DNA from 2 places in the Pannonibacter sp. CBAS1226 genome. Region 1 is predicted to be linked to the other one. Evidence: riboswitches for the same ligand, from Rfam matches in the RefSeq annotation. Region 1 holds a riboswitch; the other holds the start of a gene.
What was found. Region 1 has a riboswitch for cobalamin ahead of cobU (bifunctional adenosylcobinamide kinase/adenosylcobinamide-phosphate guanylyltransferase). Riboswitches for the same ligand answer to the same signal wherever they lie in the genome.

Region 1 (7,061 bases):
CCCGTGTCGAGGCGGCCCTTGACGAACTGCACCACGCCGACCCGGTGGCCATGGCCGAGCGAACGGAACACCATGCCGAAGCCTGCGGTGGATTTGCCCTTGCCCTTGCCGGTGTGGACGATGGTCAGACCCTTCTCGATGGTCTTGGTGGCCATGATCTTGTCGCGCGCCGCCTTCTTCTTGCGCATCTTCTCCGCATGGCGGGCGTTCAGGTCTTCTTCGGTCTGAATCTCGGTTTCGGTGTCGGTCTCGGTCACGGCGGTCAGGCCCTCATGGCTTGGGATGTGAGCTGGCTCGAAAGGCCAGCATGGACGGAGTTGCGGCGCGGCGTCCAGAGCCCGCGCCGGATGGCTTCGTCAAAGCGCTGGAGAATGTCCTCATAGGCGGCGGGATTGGCATGGGCCAGAAACTCCCGCACGGCGGCATCCTCGATATAGGCGGTGTAAAGCTGATCGAAATGATGCTCGCCCACCGCCCTTGTCGTCGCCGCGAAAGCAAAGAGATAATCCAGCGTCGCGGCAATTTCGAAGGCGCCCTTGTAACCGTGGCGCATGACCCCGGCGATCCACTTCGGGTTCGCCGCCCGGCCCCGCACCACGCGGGAAATCTCCTCCGACAGCGCCCGCACCACCGGACGTTCGGGACGCGAATGATCCGTGTGATAGCTGACGGGCGCCTCCCCCGTCAGCGCTTCGACCGTTGCCGCAAGGCCGCCCTCGAACTGGTAGTAATCATCGCTGTCGAGCAGGTCATGCTCGCGGTTATCCTGATTGTGCAGCACCAGATCGACGCCGCGCAGGCGCGTCTCAAAGCGCTCGCGCACAGCTTCGCCTTTCGCCCCGCCGCCATAGGCATAGGAGCCCCAGGCGAGGAAGGCATCGGCGAAATCCTCCCGCTCCTGCCAGATGCCCTCATCCATCAGCGCCTGAAGACCAGCACCATAGGCGCCCGGCATGGAGCCGAACACACGGATGGAAGCCTCGGCAAAGGCATCATCCCGGGCAAGCCCTCTCGCCTGCAGTTCCGCCCGCTCGGCCCGCACCCGCGCGGCCATCGGATTGGCGCTTTCCGGCTCATCGAGCGCCGCCACCGCCCGCACGGCGCTGGTGAACAGGTCCATCTGATGCGGGAAGGCATCGCGGAAGAAACCGGAGATGCGCAGCGTCACGTCGATGCGCGGCCGGCGCAGCTCCGACAGCGGGATGATCTCGAAGCCGGTGACACGGCCCGAGCCCGGCTCCCACACCGGCCTTGCGCCGATCAGTGCCAGCGCCTGGGCAATGTCATCGCCGCCGGTGCGCATGTTGGCGGTGCCCCAGCAGGTCAGCACCAGCGCCTTCGGCCACTCGCCCTCGTCCTGAAAATAGCGCAACGCCACTTCCGCCGCCGAGGCCTGACCCAGCCGCCAGGCAATCTCGGTCGGCACGGCGCGCACATCGACCGAATAGAAATTCCGCCCCGTCGGCAGCACATCCGGCCGGCCCCGCGTCGGCGCGCCGGACGGCCCCGGCGGTACGAAACGGCCATCCAGCGCCGCCAGCACCGCCGCTGTTTCTGCGGCTCCGGAGGCGGCGACGGCAGGCAGCAAAGTGGACTCAATCTCCTGAAGAACAAAAGAGGTTACAAGCAGATCTGGACGTTTCATTTCCCCGGAGACAAGCCTGACCGCCAGCTTTTCAAGCCGCTCCACCGTGTCACCACAAGAGCGCCACAGGGCATCGGACATGCCCGCCAGAAGCTCCGGCTTCGGCCCATTCCAGGGCATTGAGAAATCGCAGGACAGCGGATCGAAGTCCGGCGCATCGGCGAGCAGATCACGCGCCAGCGCCCGGATCAGGCTTTCATCCTGCGGCCGGCTTCCACGCGGCACGCGTACCAGCGCCACCAGCAGATCATGCAACAGCCGCCCCTGCGGGCTCTCGCCCAGCACATGCAGCCCGTCGCGGATCTGCAATTCCTTGAGGTCACACAGATGCGCATCCAGCCGCGCCAGCCGTGTCGTCTCGCACATGTCCGGCGTCAGGCCGATATCCGCATCAAGCCCGTGAACGGAAGCAAGCTCCAGAATGTCCCGCGTCAGCACCTTCTGCCGGCGCGGATCGACGCCGCTCGCAAGGTAATATTCATCGAGCAGATTTTCCATTTCATTGGCAACGCCATAATTTTCGGCCCGCGTTAGCGGCGGCGTCAGGTGATCGACGATAACGGCAGAAGCCCGGCGCTTGGCCTGCATGCCCTCACCCGGATCATTGACAATGAAAGGATAGACGTTCGGCACCGGCCCCAGCACGGCTTCCGGGTAGCATTCTTCGGACAGCGCCAGCGCCTTGCCCGGCAGCCATTCCAGATTGCCGTGCTTGCCGAGATGGACGACGGCATCGATACCGGCCACCTCGCGCAGCCAGATGTAGAAGGCAAAGTAGTTGTGCGGCGGCACCAGATCCGGATCGTGATAGGTCGCCTTGGGGTCGATGTTATAGCCGCGCGCGGGCTGAATGCCGGCATAGACGCTGCCAAAGCGGGTCAGCGGCAGCTCGAAAGCGCCATCGCGCACGGCAGGGTCACCCTCCGGCCCGCCCCAGCGCGCGGTCACCTGCGCCTGCACCGCCTCTGGCAGGGACGCAAAGGCCCTGCGGTAATCTGCAAGCGCAAAGCGCACATCCACCCGGCGCCCGGTCCGCCCATGGATATCATTGGTCACCCCCGCCGTCAGATGGGCCATCAGCGTTTCGGAAGTAACCGGCGCATCAACCGGGACGTCATAACCCGCATCCCGCAGGTCCGCGATCAGCGCCGCGCAGGAGGCGGGCGTATCCAGCCCCACACCATTGGCAATGCGCCCGTCGCTATTGGGATAGTTCGCCAGCACCAGCGCCACCTTGCGCGCGGCAGCGGGCTTGCCGCCCAGCTTCGCCCAGCTTGCCGCAAGCGCTGCCACATAGGCCATGCGGCTCTCTTCGGGCCTGAAGAGCACAGGGCGGAACTGGGTGGCGGGATCAAGGATGCCTTCTTCCTTGAAGGAGACCGCCCGCGTCATCAACCGGCCGTCCAGCTCCGGCAGCACCACATGCATGGCCAGATCGCGCACGGAAAGGCCCTGCGTGCTTTCGGCCCAGCCCGCACGGGACGAAGAGGAGAACACCACCTGCAGCACCGGGCGGCCGGGAGCATCCAGCGGTGACGGCTGATGCACGCGCCCGCCACTGGACACGGCAAAGGCCGTGGCATTCAGCACCACGGCAGGCGGCAGCGCCTCGAACAGGGCCGACAGCACCGCAGCCGATTCCGCATCCTTCAGCGAGGCCACGAAGACGGGCAGCACGTTGAGCCCCTGCCCCTCCAGATGACGGCAGAGCGCCTCGGCAGGCGCCGTCTCGCCCGCCTGCACCAGCGCCCGGTAGAAGACCAGCGCCGCCACGGGCCTTGCCGGATCTGCGAAGCGGGCCGTCAGATCATCGAGCCCCGGTGCGGTGTGGCCGGGCAGGAAGATGCCCGCACGCGGCAGCGGCGCAGGCAGCGGCGGCTCCTGATCCCTGCCAATGAGATGAGCGCAAAACCTCAGCGCATTGCGGTAATTCTCTGCACCGCCTTCAATGCAGTAGCGCCACAGCCGCCGCACGGCGTCCACCGGCACGGTGGAGAGAGCGGCCAGATCCTCATCCCACTTGTCGCAGCCCGCAAAGACGGCCAACTGCAATCCGTTGCGGTTGACTTCCTCCCGCAGCCGGTCGAGCCCGTAGGACCAGTAGCCCGCTCCGCCCAGCAGGCGCAGCACAACAAGCTTTGAACCGGCCAGCGTCTTTTCCGCATAGAGATCGACGGAATAGGGATGGGTCAGCGCCAGAATGCTGGCCAGCCGCAGTGACACATCCCCGCCAAGGGAGGCATGCGCGGCGGCGAAAGCCGAGAGTTCCGTATCGGCCGCCGACAGGAACACGAGATCCGCCGGGTCCTGCGCGAGGTCCACGGCATCGCCGCCGTCATCAATTCGCCGGGTTTGACTTGCGAGGATATGCATCTGGCACGCCTTCAATAGGCTCAGACTGGGTGTGCCTATCCCCGCGTCCCGCCCCTTGCGCAACTTGCGTCAGGAGCGGGGCGGCGGGGGTCCACACCGCGAAGGGTCAGGCTGCGCGGCCTGCCTGAAGGGAAGCGAGTGCGTCCGTGACGGCGGCGAGATCCAGCCCCTTGAGGCCGATCACCACCAGCTTGCCGGGCGCCTTGGCGCCAGCGGCAAACCAGGCCTCGACACGCGGGCCAACCGCCTGCACCAGCGCAGGCGCGGCCTTGCCGGAGACCGCCACCGCGCCCTTGATGCGCAGCACGCCCTTCAGCGCCATCGCCTGCTTCACCACCGCCTCGACGTCCTTCAGCGAGGCAAACTCGGGCGCTGTGACCACGTAGCTCTCGAAATCATCGTGGTGGTGATCATGATCATCATGGTCATGGTCATGGTCATGGTCATGGTCATCATCGTGATCGTGATCATGATCGTGATCGTGATCATGATCGTGATCATCATCGTCATGATGGTGGTGATGATGATGCGCACGGCGGGCAGCCAGATCATCCTCGGCAGCAGAGGAGCGGCCCAGCAGCACGTCGATGGGCAGCGAGCCCTTTTCAGCGGCAATGATCTCCACCCCGGCGCGCACATCTTCGGCGATATGCTCGCGGATATGCTCCAGCGCGTGATCATCCACCAGATCGGCCTTGTTCAGCACCACCAGATCGGCGCAGGCGAGCTGATCGTGGAAAAGCTCTTCAACCGGATTGTCATGGTCCAGCGTTTCGTCGGCAGCGCGCTGCGCGGCAAGGGCTTCCTCGTCCAGCACGATGCGCCCTTCTGCGAGAGCTGCCGCATCCAGCACGGTGACAACACCATCCACCGTCACCCGCGTCTTGACGCTGGGCCAGGTGAAGGCCCGCACCAGCGGCTGGGGCAGCGCGAGGCCCGAGGTCTCGATGACGATGTGATCCGGCGGCGTTTCGCGGGCCAGCAGCATTTCCATCGCCGGCAGGAAATCATCGGCCACGGTGCAGCAGATGCAGCCGTTGGTCAGCTCCACCACATCATCGGCGGAACAGGACGGATCGGCACAGCCATCCAGCAGCGAGCCGTCAAAGCCCATGTCGCCGAACTCGTTGACGATCAGCGCAATGCGCCGCCCGCCCGCGTTGGTCAGGAGATTGCGGATGAGGGTCGTCTTGCCCGCGCCCAGAAAGCCGGTGACGATGGTGGCCGGGATCTTGGCCACGGCAGGGGTCTGAAAATCGGTCATAGGGAGATATCCGGTTGGGAGGAGGGCTTGAGCACGAGCGGCAGACCGGCGGCCACGAAGACCACCCGGGTGCAGACGGCAGCAAGCTCCTGATTGAGACGGCCCTGCGCATCGCGGAACTGACGCGCCATGGCGTTGTCCGGCACGATGCCGAGGCCCACTTCATTTGAAACAAAAACAACAGGCGCAGGCAGATTGGGCACAAGCGCGCAAAGCGCCTGCGTGGCAGCGGCAAGGTCTGCTTCGGCCATCATCAGATTGGTGAGCCAGAGCGTCAGGCAATCGACCAGCAGAGCCCGGCCGGGAACGGCTTCGCGCCGGAGCACGTCCGTCAGATCCGCGCCGATGCCGGCCTTGTCCTCGATGGTGCGCCAGTCCGCCCCGCGCCGGGCACGGTGCAGGCCGATGCGGGCTTCCATTTCCCCGTCCCATGCGGCGGAGGTCGCCACATAGACAGGCTCAAGCCCGCTTCCGAGGATCAGCTGCTCTGCGTATCTGCTCTTGCCGGAGCGTGCCCCCCCCGTCACCAGAACGGAAGATGCGGCCCCCTGCCCTTCAGCCTGCGCCATGGGTCAGCCGCAGGCTTGCGGCATGGCAGCGTCGGGCTCTCTTGCGGACGCGCGGGCGCAATGCGCCCTGCCATCCGCCCAGTCTGGGGGAGTAGAAATCATGTCAGGTCCTCCGGTCCGCCCACCCGGCGGCCTTGGGGTTGCACCACATCAGGCCGGTCTCCTGGCTCGCGGGTCTTCACCTTGCCGCGCCTTCCCGCAAGGGCTGGCCTTGCAGTGGCATGAGGCGGCAAGATTCTCCGCTGACAGTTGCGGGGGCAGCTGCGGCTTTGGAGCCCCGGATTGAGTCGCTCCGCACCGCATTCCCGTTTCATCCCCTTGGGCTTGGCCCGCCGGGGAACCTGATCCTCTCCTTGTAACGGCTTGGCGGCACCGCAGCAAGGACGCCCTTTGGGCACCTCTGCGGCGCAATCGCCGCCCCTGCATCCCGGGCAATGGGTGCAAGGACCGGCACGGATGGGTTATCCACTGGCCCAAGCCGTTGAAAGACCGCAGATTTCTGCCAAAGCCACCCCTGTGGAAAACTTTCTTGAAGAAAGGGCTTGGCAAATGCTCAAGGCCTTTGTTATACGCCTCTCACCGACGGCGGCGCACACAGCCGCCACCGCAAAGGGCACTGCCCTTCTGGTGATCCGCGATAGCTCAGTTGGTAGAGCGTTCGACTGTTAATCGAATGGTCGCAGGTTCGAGTCCTGCTCGCGGAGCCAACCTTCTCTCTTCCCTGGATAAAATGTCAAACTTGCCCGCAACGGCAGGGCTTTTTGCGTTTGCGCGGCAGACTGCGCCTCACGCGGGCCTGCGGTAGAGCAGCCAGAGGAAATACGGCCCGCCGATGAAGGAGGCGAGGATGCCGGCGGGGATCTCGTAAGGAAAATCGAGCGTGCGGCCCAGCCAGTCGGCGCTGACCATCAGCGCTGCGCCGATGGCAGCAGCACAGACGATCCGCAGCAGCGCACGCCCCGGCGCCACAGAGGCTGCAATATGGGGCGCGATGAGGCCGATGAAGCTCAACGGACCGGTGATCAGCGTGGCGGCAGCCGTCAGCAGGGCCGAGAACGCCAGAAGCACTGTACGCGAGCGGCGGGGCGAAAGGCCCAGCGCGCGGGCTGTGGTATCGCCCAGCGGCAGAATGTCGAGCCAGCGCCCCATCAGCGGCAGCACCAGCAGCACAACGAGCAGAATGCCCAGCGCGGCAAGGGCCGTCAGTCCG
Region 2 (7,061 bases), on a different contig from region 1:
GCCACCAGACGGCAGAGGCGTTTGCGCCTCAGGATTTCCATGCGCTGAATGTCTGCGCCATCGAGGTGCTGGCAGGTTCTGGTGCGCGGGTGCTGCCCTATGCACCGGGGCTGGATGACAGCCTGTTCGAGCATGATGGCCAGATCACCAAGCGCGAGGTCAGGGCGCTGACCCTGTCCGCCCTTGCCCCCCGGCGCGGGGAACTCCTGTGGGATGTTGGCGGGGGTTCCGGTTCAGTCAGCATCGAATGGATGCTGGCTGATGCTTCACTCAGGGCCATTGCCATTGAAAGCGATGGCGAACGCGCGGCCCGCATCCGCCGCAATGCCGCAAGCTTCGGCGTGCCCGGCCTGCTGGTCATCGAGGGCGAGGCGCCAGCAGCGCTGACGGATCTGCCTGCGCCTGATGCCGTGTTCGTTGGCGGTGGCGGCACGAACCCCGGCGTCATGGAAACGGTCATCGAACGGCTGAAGCCCGGCGGCCGGCTTGTGGCCAATGCGGTCACGACAGAGATGGAAGCCGTGCTTCTTGCCCTGCATGCCCGCAACGGCGGCTCGCTGACGCGCATTGAAATCGCCCGCGCCTCACCCATCGGCTCGATGCACGGCTGGCGGCCGGCCATGCCCGTTACCCAATGGAGCTGGACGAAGCCGGGTGCGGCTGCAGACCCAATCAAAGAGGAAGAATGATGAAGGTCCATTTTATCGGTGCAGGCCCGGGCGCGGCTGATCTGATCACCGTCCGGGGCCGCAGCCTGATCGAAAGCTGCCCGGTCTGCCTTTATGCCGGGTCTCTCGTCTCGGAAGAGCTTCTGGCTTTCTGCCCGGAAGGTGCGCGGATCATCGACACGGCGCCGCTGTCGCTGGACGAGATCGAGGCCGAGTTCGTGCGCGCCTCTCAAAACGGGCAGGATGTTGCCCGCTTGCACTCAGGCGACCTGTCGGTCTGGAGCGCGGTGGCCGAGCAGATCCGGCGGCTGGACCGGCTGGACATCGGCTATACGATGACGCCGGGCGTGCCTGCCTTTGCGGCGGCGGCGTCGGCGCTCGGGCGCGAGCTGACGATCCCGGCGGAGGCCCAGAGCCTTGTCCTCACCCGCGTGTCTGGCCGGGCATCACCCATGCCGGAGGGGGAAACGCTGGACCGGTTTGGCGCCACTGGCGCGACACTGGCGATCCACCTCGCCATCCATGCGCTTGACAGGGTGGTGGCGGAGCTGACCCCGCTCTATGGCGCAGATTGCCCGGTTGCCATTGTCGTCAAGGCGTCCTGGCCGGATGAACGGATCGTCTCCGGCACGCTGGCGGATATCTGCGCAAAAGTGGCGGAGAACCCCATCGAGCGCACGGCGCTGATCTTTGTGGGCCATGGGCTTGGCGCCAAGGAATTCCGCGAAAGCGCGCTCTACGATCCAGCCTATCAGCGCCGCTTCAGGGGCCGGGAAGGCTTGTGACGCAGCAAGCCGCCGCGTGAAAAAGAACAGGGCCTCACGCGCAAGCGTAAGGCCCTGAAATCAGGCTGGCTCTGGCCGGGGCTCAGAAATCCCAGTCTTCGTCTTCCGTCGCCACGGCCTTGCCGATGACATAGGACGAGCCGGAGCCGGAGAAGAAGTCGTGGTTCTCGTCGGCATTTGGCGAGAGGGCCGAGAGGATCGCCGGGTTCACCTTGCAGGCCTCCGCCGGGAACAGGGCCTCATAGCCCAGATTCATCAGCGCCTTGTTGGCGTTGTAATGCAGGAACTTCTTCACGTCCTCGGTCAGGCCCGCACCGTCGTAAAGCTCTTCGGTGTAGCGGGTCTCGTTGTCGTAAAGCTCCAGCAGCAGGTCAAAGGCGAAGTCCTTGATCTCCTGGCGGCGGGCTTCCGGCTCCCGGTCCAGCGCGCGCTGGAACTTGTAGCCGATGTAATAGCCATGCACGGCCTCGTCACGAATGATGAGACGGATAAGGTCCGCGGTGTTGGTCAGCCTGGCGCGGCTCGACCAGTACATCGGCAGATAGAAGCCCGAGTAGAACAGGAAGCTTTCGAGGAAGACCGAGGCAATCTTCTTCTTCAGCGGATCGCCGCTCCCGTATTGCTCCATGATCAGCGCGGATTTGCGCTGCAGGAACTCGTTCTCCTCCGACCAGCGGTAGGCCTCGTCCACGTCCGGCGTCAGGCACAAGGTGGAGAAGATGGAGGAATAGGAGCGCGCATGCACCGCTTCCATGAAGGAGATGTTCGACAGAACCGCCTCCTCATGCTGGGTGACGGCATCTTCCATCAGCGTCACCGCGCCGACACCGTTCTGGATGGTGTCGAGCAGGGTGAGGCCGGTGAAGACGCGGATGGTCAGGCGCTGCTCTTCCGGGCGCAGGGTGGCCCAGGACTGGATGTCGTTGGACAGCGGAACTTTCTCGGGCAGCCAGAAATTGCCGGTCAGGCGGTTCCAGACTTCCAGATCCTTGTCGTCTTCGATGCGGTTCCAGTTGATGGCGCGCACGCGGGAGGCGGGCTTGATGTGCATGTTCATGATGCTTTCTCCACGGGCCAGACAGCTTACACCAATGCTCGATGAGCTTGACTTATCGAGCATTGGTTAAGCCCTTGCGGCGCTTGAGCATTTTCAAGGCTTGATGCGTTAGCATCTCAGAGCCTTGGTATTAGAGAGTGCAGGACACGCAGCCCTGAACCTGCGTGCCGTCCAGAGCCATCTGGCGCAGGCGGATGTAATAGATGGTCTTGATGCCCTTCTTCCAGGCGTAGATCTGTGCCCGGTTGATGTCGCGGGTCGTGGCCGTGTCGCGGAAGAACAGCGTCAGCGACAGGCCCTGATCCACGTGCTGGGTGGCCGCGGCATAGGTGTCGATGATCTTCTCCGGCCCGATCTCGTAGGCATCCTGATAATAGTCGAGGTTCTCGTTCGACATGTAGGGCGCTGGATAATAGACGCGGCCGATCTTGCCTTCCTTGCGGATCTCGATCTTCGACACGATCGGGTGGATCGAGGAGGTCGAGTGGTTGATGTAGGAGATCGAGCCGGTGGGCGGCACGGCCTGCAGGTTCTGGTTATAGAGCCCGCCTGCCATCACCTCGGCCTTGAGGGCGCGCCAGTCGTCCTGCGTCGGGATATGGATCCCGGCATCAGCGAAAAGCTGCGCCACGCGCTCCGTCTTCGGTGCCCAGACCTGATCCGTGTACTTGTCGAAATATTCGCCCGAAGCATACTTGGACTTCTCGAAGCCCTTGAAGCTGCGGCCCTTTTCGACAGCCAGACGGTTCGACGCGCGGACCGCATGATAGGTCACGGCGTAGAAGTAGATGTTGGTGAAGTCGATGCCTTCTTCCGAGCCATAGAAGATGCGCTCGCGGGCGAGGTAGCCGTGCAGGTTCATCTGGCCAAGGCCGATGGCATGGCTCTCCGCATTGCCACGGGCGATGGAGGGCACGGAGGTGATGTTGCTCATCTCGGCAACCGCCGTCAGGGCGCGGATGGAGGTTTCGACCGTGCGGCCGAAATCATCCGAATCCATCGTCTTGGCGATGTTCAGCGAACCGAGATTGCAGGAGATGTCCTTGCCGAGGTGCGAATAGGACAGGTCCTCCTCATAGAGGCTGGCCTCGCTCACCTGCAGGATTTCCGAGCACAGGTTGCTCATGGAAATGCGGCCGGCAATCGGATTGGCGCGGTTCACCGTGTCCTCGAACATGAGGTAGGGATAGCCGCTCTCGAACTGGATCTCGGCGATGATCTGGAAGAACTCGCGGGCCTTGATCTTGGACTTGCGGATGCGCGCGTCCTCGACCATCTCGCGGTACTTTTCCGTCACCGAAATCTCGGAGAAGGGCACGCCATAGACCCGCTCCACGTCATAGGGCGAGAACAGGTACATGTCCTCGTTGTTGCGGGCGAGCTCGAAGGTGATGTCCGGCACGACGACACCCAGCGACAGGGTCTTGATGCGGATCTTCTCGTCCGCATTCTCGCGCTTGGTGTCGAGGAAGCGCATGATGTCCGGGTGGTGGGCGTTCAGATACACCGCGCCTGCGCCCTGACGGGCCCCCAGCTGGTTGGCATAGGAGAAGCTGTCTTCCAGCAGCTTCATCACCGGGATGACGCCGGAAGACTGGTTCTCGATGTGCTTGATGGGCGCACCCGATTCGCGCAGGTTCGTCAGGCACAGGGCCACGCCGCCGCCGCGCTTGGACAGCTGCAGCGCCGAGTTGATCGACCGGCCGATGGACTCCATGTTGTCTTCGATGCGCAGCAGGAAGCAGGACACCAGCTCGCCACGGCTCTTCTTGCCCGCGTTGAGGAAGGTCGGCGTTGCCGGCTGGAAGCGGCCGGTGATGATCTCTTCCATCATCGCCATGGCCAGGGCTTCGTCGCCGCGCGCCAGCGCCAGCGCCACCATGCAGACGCGGTCCTCGTAACGCTCCAGATAGCGCTTACCGTCAAATGTCTTCAGCGTATAGGACGTGTAATACTTGAAGGCGCCAAGGAAGGTCGGAAAGCGGAACTTCTTTGCATAGGCAGCGTCGAACAGATCGCGCACAAAGGCAAAGGAATACTGTTCCAGAACCTCGGGCTCGTAGTAGCCTTCGGTGACCAGATAATCGAGCTTCTCCTTGAGGTTATGGAAGAAGACCGTGTTCTGGTTCACGTGCGAGAGGAAATACTGGCGCGCGGCCTCGCGGTCCTTCTCGAACTGGATCTTTCCCTCATCATCATAGAGGTTCAGCATCGCGTTCAGCGCGTGATAGTCCAGCGCCGTGGACTGGCGGGCATTGCTGCCGCCGGAAGCCGGGGCAACGGCTGCGGAGTGGGTCTTTGCGCCCGCGTCCTGCGGGGAATCCGTGTCTAGCATGTCCAAAACCGTTCCAGTCCGAGGGTGACGTTCTCGACATCCTCCGCCGTGCCCAGAAGCTCGAACCTGTAGAGGAACGGCACGTTGCACTTGGCGGAAATGATGTTGCCGGCGATGGCATAGCCTTCGCCGAAATTGGTGTTGCCCGCTGCGATGACGCCGCGGATGAGCTTGCGGTTCTGCTCCTCGTTGAGAAAGCGGATCACCGGTTTCGGCACCGCGCCCTTCGCCGTGCCGCCGCCATAGGTCGGCGTCACCAGCACGAAGGGCTCGCTCACGAGGGGCACGGGCGCGCTGGCGTCCACGGGCAGGCGGATGGCGTCAGTCCCGAGCTTCTCGACGAAGCGGCGGGTGTTTTCCGACGTGCTGGAAAAATAGACGAGCCTGCCCATGGTGCACGCGCCCTTCAGTGGTTCAGCCGAGGCCGCCGATCAGGTCCGGACGGAAACCGGCCCAGTGGTTTTCACCGGCGACAACCACCGGCACCTGACGGTAGCCAAGGCCGGTCACGTAGTCATAGGCCGCCGTGTCTTCGGAAATGTCCACCAGCGTGTAGTCGATGCCCTTGCGCTCCAGGGCGCGGGTGGTGGCATTGCACTGGACGCAGGCGGGCTTGCTGTAGACGGTGACGGTCATCGGTCGATCCTCATATGACGGACGTGACAAAGGGTTCGGCCACGCTTCTGCGCAGCCGGAGGCAGATAAAAACTCAAGGACAATTCCCGCGCTGCGGCACCCGGAGCAATCCGGTGGAGCGGAGGAAAAAGGGCCGCAGGTGACTACCCGGGCGGAAACTCGAAAACGGCTCTCTTCATCATGCCTGCACCCCGAAGCACTGCTGCCGAAGCAGATGGCACGGACCAGAGGGAGCGGACAGCCCGGCAAAGCCGGACATGAACTGACCACACCCCTCCGGCACCCCGCCGGTGGACGTTACGCTCAAGGCAGGTCTCCTGGCTCACGGGTCATCACGCCGCCCCGCCTTCCCAAGCCTTGCGGCCAAGTGGCAGAATGGGACGAACGCTCACCGTTCACAGTTGCGGGGGCAGCCTGGGAATTGCCGGATTTGCGCCGGTTTCACCCTGTTCCCGTCTTAGCTCGTCGGCGTTTCCACCGGAGAACCCTGAACAGGACTCAACATAGCGCAGATTCGATTTTTATCAATCCCTATGTGAGCCGACACAGGATACCCACAACATGTAGTTATCTGGCTCAGAGGCCGGAGCGAGCCAAAATCTCGGCAAAGCGCTTGAGGGAGGCGGGGGGAACGCTTGGATCCGGGAAGCCCTCGGGCCGGGCGGCATCGCCAACCCGAATCACCATCACCATACCCATGGTATAGTGCGGCGAGCATTTGATGCCATAGAGCCCCGGTTGATCAAAGGTGATGGAAATCTCCTCGTTGATCTTGCCGGTGAAACCGGCGAAGCCCTCGGGCACCATTATGGCAATGGAAGCGGCATTGTGGCTCTTGTGGCCAACCCGGAAGGTCACCGTATCGCCCGGCGCGATCTGCACGAAATCGGGCTCGAACACCATGGTGCCATGGGCGCCCCGGTTCAGCATCTGGACGTCGACAGTTCCGGCGCGGGTTGCGGCGGTGCTTGCCACGAGCAGGGACTGGGCAGAAACAAAGCTGAGGAAAAGGGTGCGGGCGAGGCTGCGCATCATCATGCTGCGGCTCCTTGAAGCGGGTGTTTGCGGCGGCGGCTGGATGGCCGGGCATACCGGATATGGCACTCGCCCTCCGGTCCTGTTTCCACCGTGGCCTCGACCTTGAAGACCCTGGCCAGAAGATCTGGGGTGAGAATGCCGCCGGGACGGCCCTGCGCAGCGATCCGGCCAGCGTCCATCACGATCAGCCGGTCGCAGAACATGGCCGCGTGATTGAGGTCATGCAGCGCGGCAATGACGCTGAGCCCCTGCGAGCTGACAAGATCCAGCAGGCCGATCTGGTGTTCGATGTCGAGGTGATTGGTGGGTTCATCCAGAATGAGGATCGTCGGCTGCTGTGCCAGGGCACGGGCGATCTGCAGCCGCTGCTTTTCCCCGCCGGAGAGGGTCAGCCATTCCCGTGTCTCGAAATCCTGCATGCCGGCCGCCGCGATTGCGTCCGAGACGATGGCATCGTCCTCGCCGGACCATTGCCGCAGAATGCTGAGATGCGGGGTGCGGCCAAGTTCCACGACCTGGCGCGCGGTCAGCCGCTCGCTGGT

Region 2: linked by a shared signal. The riboswitch ahead of nrdH (glutaredoxin-like protein NrdH) and the one ahead of cobU (bifunctional adenosylcobinamide kinase/adenosylcobinamide-phosphate guanylyltransferase) in region 1 are both predicted to bind cobalamin.

What each region holds. Positions count from the first base shown of each region.
Region 1 covers NZ_JBVOUO010000001.1:1,310,414-1,317,474, forward strand. Annotated here, with positions in the region: gene cobO (cob(I)yrinic acid a,c-diamide adenosyltransferase) at 1-257, opposite strand, end outside; gene cobN (cobaltochelatase subunit CobN) at 263-4,018, opposite strand; gene cobW (cobalamin biosynthesis protein CobW) at 4,125-5,282, opposite strand; gene cobU (bifunctional adenosylcobinamide kinase/adenosylcobinamide-phosphate guanylyltransferase) at 5,279-5,851, opposite strand; cobalamin riboswitch at 5,988-6,211, opposite strand; tRNA gene AC0CMF_RS05975 (tRNA-Asn) at 6,483-6,558, shown strand; gene fhuB (Fe(3+)-hydroxamate ABC transporter permease FhuB) at 6,638-7,061, opposite strand, start outside.
Region 2 covers NZ_JBVOUO010000004.1:79,387-86,447, forward strand. Annotated here, with positions in the region: gene AC0CMF_RS13000 (bifunctional cobalt-precorrin-7 (C(5))-methyltransferase/cobalt-precorrin-6B (C(15))-methyltransferase) at 1-689, shown strand, start outside; gene cobM (precorrin-4 C(11)-methyltransferase) at 689-1,453, shown strand; gene nrdF (class 1b ribonucleoside-diphosphate reductase subunit beta) at 1,536-2,510, opposite strand; gene nrdE (class 1b ribonucleoside-diphosphate reductase subunit alpha) at 2,641-4,845, opposite strand; gene nrdI (class Ib ribonucleoside-diphosphate reductase assembly flavoprotein NrdI) at 4,839-5,237, opposite strand; gene nrdH (glutaredoxin-like protein NrdH) at 5,260-5,481, opposite strand; cobalamin riboswitch at 5,772-5,986, opposite strand; gene AC0CMF_RS13030 (pseudoazurin) at 6,058-6,519, opposite strand; gene AC0CMF_RS13035 (ABC transporter ATP-binding protein) at 6,516-7,061, opposite strand, start outside.